Regions from separate parts of the Bradyrhizobium sp. AUGA SZCCT0431 genome, predicted to be linked through region 2. Evidence: predicted binding sites of a transcription regulator. Region 2 holds the regulator's gene; the other holds the start of a gene.
The links. The regulator LexA, encoded in region 2, represses DNA repair genes until DNA is damaged. The targets are predictions, from matches to a motif close to TGTTCNNNNTGTGTTCNG.

Region 1: the regulator LexA is predicted to act here: its motif matches at 1,167-1,184, upstream of ruvC (crossover junction endodeoxyribonuclease RuvC).

Annotation. Positions count from the first base shown of each region.
Region 1 covers NZ_JAFCLR010000045.1:26,196-28,572, forward strand. Annotated here, with positions in the region: gene ruvA (Holliday junction branch migration protein RuvA) at 1-613, opposite strand, end outside; gene ruvC (crossover junction endodeoxyribonuclease RuvC) at 610-1,137, opposite strand; gene JQ567_RS31650 (YebC/PmpR family DNA-binding transcriptional regulator) at 1,347-2,093, opposite strand; gene JQ567_RS31655 (methyl-accepting chemotaxis protein) at 2,311-2,377, shown strand, end outside.
Region 2 covers NZ_JAFCLR010000002.1:160,806-163,182, reverse strand. Annotated here, with positions in the region: gene JQ567_RS02525 (hypothetical protein) at 1-3, opposite strand, end outside; gene JQ567_RS02520 (hypothetical protein) at 143-382, opposite strand; gene lexA (transcriptional repressor LexA) at 656-1,363, opposite strand; gene glp (gephyrin-like molybdotransferase Glp) at 1,604-2,377, opposite strand, start outside.

The DNA of each region.
Region 1 (2,377 bases), on a different contig from region 2:
TCGCGAGTTCCTTCAGCCCCAGCCGAATGAGCTGCGCGGTCTCGGCATTCTCGCCGGCGCTGCGCGAGGCGGAGGCGATCGCCGCCGCCGCCTGCGGCTGACCATAGCCGAGATTGACCAGCGCCGAGATCGCGTCGGTGACCGGGCGCGGCGCGCGGTCATTGTCGATGGCCCCGGAGAGATGCACCAGCGCCGGATCGACGTTGGCGAATGCCGGCGCCTTGTCCTTCAATTCGGTGACGATGCGTTCGGCGACTTTCGGCCCGACGCCGGGCGTGCGCGTCACCGCGGCCTTGTCGCGCAGCGCGATCGCATTCGCAAGCTCGGCCGGCGGCAGCGTCGAGAGCACTGCCAGCGCCACCTTGGCGCCGACGCCCTGCACGGTCTGCAGCAGGCGGAACCATTCGCGCTCGATGTCGCCGCGGAAACCAAAAAGCTTGATCTGGTCTTCGCGCACATAGGTCTCGATCGAGAGCACCGCGGCCTCGCCGGGCGCGGGAAGCGCCTGCAGCGTGCGCGACGAGCAATGCACCTGATAGCCGACGCCGCCGACGTCGAGGATCACGTAGTCCTCGCCGTAGGAGTCGATCAGGCCTTTCAGTTTACCGATCATAGGCCTGCCACCTTCAGCCGCAGCGCCGTGCCGGCGCGGTGATGGGCGTGCGTGATCGCGATCGCCAGCGCGTCGGCGGCGTCGGCGGATTTCGGCTCGGCCTTCGGCAGCAGGATCTTGAGCATGACAGCGATCTGGTTCTTGTCGGCATGACCGGCGCCGACCACGGTCTTCTTGACCTGGTTGGGCGCGTATTCGGCAACCGATATGCCGAACATCGCCGGCCCCAGCATGGCGACGCCGCGCGCCTGCCCGAGTTTTAGCGTCGCGACGCCGTCCTTGTTCACAAAGGTCTGTTCGACCGCAGCCTCCATGGGGCTGTAGTCGCCGAGCACGGCGGCGAGGCCTTCGTGGATCGCGAGCAGCCGGCTCGCCAGCGGCAGATCGTCCGGCGGCTCTACCGAGCCGCAGCCGATGAAGGTCAGCCGGTTACCCTCGGTCTCGATCACGCCCCAGCCGGTGCGGCGCAGGCCGGGGTCGATGCCGATAATCCGGACGGGTTGGCGAATCGGAGGAGATGTCATGGCCTGTGATAACGCCAGAGCACCGTGAACGAAACATAAAGAGAACAGTCATCCCCTGCCGTGGCGGCAAGACCCGCGTTGTCATCCCCGCGAAGGCGGGGATCCAGTATTCCAGAGACGGCTGTGAAAGAGCCGAGAGGCCGCGGCGTACTGGATCGCCCGGTCAAGGCCGGGCGACGACCGTTGAAAATGGGGCGGCAATCGAGATGCTACCCGCCCATCTTCGCCATCAGCGCGTCCGAGACCTCGAAATTGGCGTAGACGTTCTGCACGTCGTCGTGCTCGTTCAAATGGTCGATCAGCTTGAGCAGCTTCTCGCCGGTCTCATCGTCGACCGGCACTGTGTTCTGCGGCTTCCAGGTCAGCGCTGCCTTGCGGGCCTCGCCGAATTTCGCTTCCAGCGCCTTGGCGACCTCGCGAAACGTTTCCTTGGAGGCATAGATTTCGTGGCCGTTCTCGCTCGAAATCACGTCGTCGGCGCCGGCTTCGATCGCCGCATCCAGCATCGCATCGTCGGAGGCGACCTTGGCGTCGTATTCAATGATGCCGGTGTGATCGAACATGAAGGAAACCGATCCGGTTTCGCCGAGGTTGCCGCCGGACTTGGTGAAGTAGGAGCGGATATCGGAGGCCGCGCGGTTGCGGTTGTCGGTCAGCGCCTCGACGATCACGGCGACGCCGCCGGGGCCATAGCCCTCGTAGCGGATCTCGTCATAATTCTCGCCCTCGCCGCCGCTCGCCTTCTTCACGGCGCGCTCAATCGAATCCTTCGACATGTTTTCCTGGCGAGCGGAAATGATCGCCGCGCGCAGCCGGGCGTTCATCGCCGGATCGGGCTGGCCCATCTTGGCCGCGACCGTGATTTCCCGCGCCAGCTTGCCGAACAGTTTCGACTTCTGGGCATCCTGCCGCCCCTTGCGGTGCATGATGTTCTTGAATTGGGAATGGCCGGCCATGCGGGGTCTCTTGGATTCGTTCGTGAGCGGATTGGATGAAAACGCGGCCTTATAGGCCGACAACCGGCCAAAATCAAAGATTCACGGCCGTTTTGGTACTTAAGTAGTGCCCGTATGCCGGAATATCAGGCAGTTGTTAACCATGACTTCATGCCCGGATGAGAGGATGCGCCGCACCTACTCAACTTTTAAGAGACCCCAACCGTTAAGAGAGCCCATGGCGTTCGGTTTGTTTCGAAAGCGAGTGCCGGAGGCGGCCGCGCCTGCCGTTGAACCCAAGAATC
Region 2 (2,377 bases):
CATCGGATCGCTCCCTCGTAAGAGATAGAGACCCGTGCCTCCCTCGAGGCGCTGGCCTCTATCAGAGTGGACTTGAGCAAAGTCTATTCCTGTTCTGGACATTTGTGCGACCGAAAGGCCGGCGTGCCCGATCACAAACGCGCTACGGCGGCTGCGGATCTTCGGGCATCGGCGGCAGCGGCAGTTCGAAGGCGCCGAGATGGAATTGCTCCCTTCCGTCGTCGGCAATCCCGGGCAGCGCGACCAGCGTGAACGCAGCTTCCGGATATTGCTGCCAGATCGCAAGATCTTCCGCCGTCACCGTCAGCCAGCCGAACCGGAGCATGTAGCGGCCCGGCTCGGTCACGAGTCCCGCCCTCTGCCAGGTGATCTTGGTGATCATATTGCTGACCACGTCTCGCCCCCCGGTTTTTGCGTCTTCGAGTCGAAGAAAACGCGTCAAACCACCATCCTCGCACGCACAGTTTTTGCCGCATTCTGGGCAATTGTGGGACGCGTGGCCCCATCGTTCTCCGTCAGGGCCGGGTACAGCCGTCCGAGGGACGGCGTCGCTTCCGCTCGCCTATGCCCGGCCATCCACGCGAAGGCGGCATGGCCGGCATGACGACTTCGGATAAGGAGTGACGCCACTGACGCCCGCGGAAGCGGGCCGCCCTCAGTACTTCCGGTACAGCCCGATCAGCTTGCCCTGAATCCGGACCCGGTTCGGCGGCAGGATGCGGACTTCATAGGAAGTGTTGGCGGGCTCCAGCGCGATCGAAGCGCCGCGGCGGCGGAAGCGTTTCAGGGTGGCTTCCTCCTCGTCGATCAGCGCCACGACGATATCGCCGGTGTCGGCGGTCTCGTTGCGCTGGATCAGCGCCATGTCGCCGTCGAGAATGCCGGCGTCCACCATGGAATCGCCGCGTACTTCGAGCGCGTAATGTTCGCCGGAGCCGAGCATGTCAGGCGGTACGCTGATGGTGTGGCTGCGGGTCTGCAGCGCCTCGATCGGCGTACCGGCGGCGATCCGGCCCATCACGGGAACGGCGACCGGACGGTTGCCGTCGTCCTCGGCGGGCGCGCTGGCGGCGCGGACCTTGCCGAGCGTGCCTTCGATGACGCTGGGGGTGAAGCCGCGGCGGCCGTTGCCGTTACCGGCTCCCGCAAGTTCGGGCAGCTTGATGACTTCGATGGCGCGGGCGCGGTTGGGCAGGCGGCGGATGAACCCGCGCTCTTCCAGGGCGGTGATGAGGCGGTGGATGCCGGACTTGGAGCGGAGGTCGAGCGCATCCTTCATTTCGTCGAAGGAGGGCGGCACGCCGGCTTCCTTGAGCCGTTCGTTGATGAAACGCAGAAGTTCATACTGTTTGCGCGTAAGCATCTCGAGCAATCCCCCGGTTGGCGCGTCGTAATTCGTGGTCGTTCAGTTTCGCGGTTCTTCAGTTTCGCGGTTCTCAGTTGCGAGTGCGGTCTCAAATTCGGAAGTCCAAAACTCCCGTTTGTAGACACCAGATCTCGAAACAAATCATGAACGGACACTATATGTTCGATACATGTTCCGCAACCACTTAATTTCAGGTGAACGCGCGCCGACTTCGCCCGAACAGGCCGTCGCCATGCGTCATTCCGGCAGGCGCAGGAACTCGCATGGCGCGCCTTTCGGCAGCGCCGGCGCAAACGGCGGACGTATCAAAAGCGCCCGTGCCGCAGCGAGATTTCCAAGCAGCGACGAATCCTGGTGGCTCACCGGCACCGCGATCAACGCACCGTCTTCGCGCGGCTCGAGCCGTGCGCGCAAATAGTCTTCGCGCTGGTCGTTGGCGGGAAGATCGCGGCCGAGCAGGGCGGTCTCACGCACGTGATGGATGGTTTTTCGGCCCGACAGCGCGCGAATCAGCGGCACCAGAAACAGGAAGCCGCAGACATAGGACGAGACCGGATTGCCGGGCAGGCCGATCACCCGCATCGCCCCGAGGCGCCCGTGCATCATCGGCTTGCCCGGCCGCATCGCGATGCGCCAGAACGCCATGGCGACGCCCTCGGCCTCCAGCGAGCGCTTGACGAGGTCGTGGTCGCCGACCGAGGCTCCGCCCATCGTAATCAGGATGTCGGCGCCCGATGCGCGGGCGCAGCGGATGCCCTCCGTGGTCGCCTCGACCGTGTCGGCGGCGATGCCGAAATCGACGGTCTCGGCGCCCTCGGCCCGCGCCAGCGCGCGCAGCGCGTAGCCGTTGGAGTAGACGATCTGACCGGGGCCCGGGATCGAGCCCGGCATCACGAGCTCGTCGCCGGTGGCGAGCACCGCCACTTTGGGGCGGCGATGCACGGCGAGTTCCGGATAGTTCATGCCGGCGGCGAGCGACAGATCGCGTTCGGTGAGGCGGCTTCCCCTGGT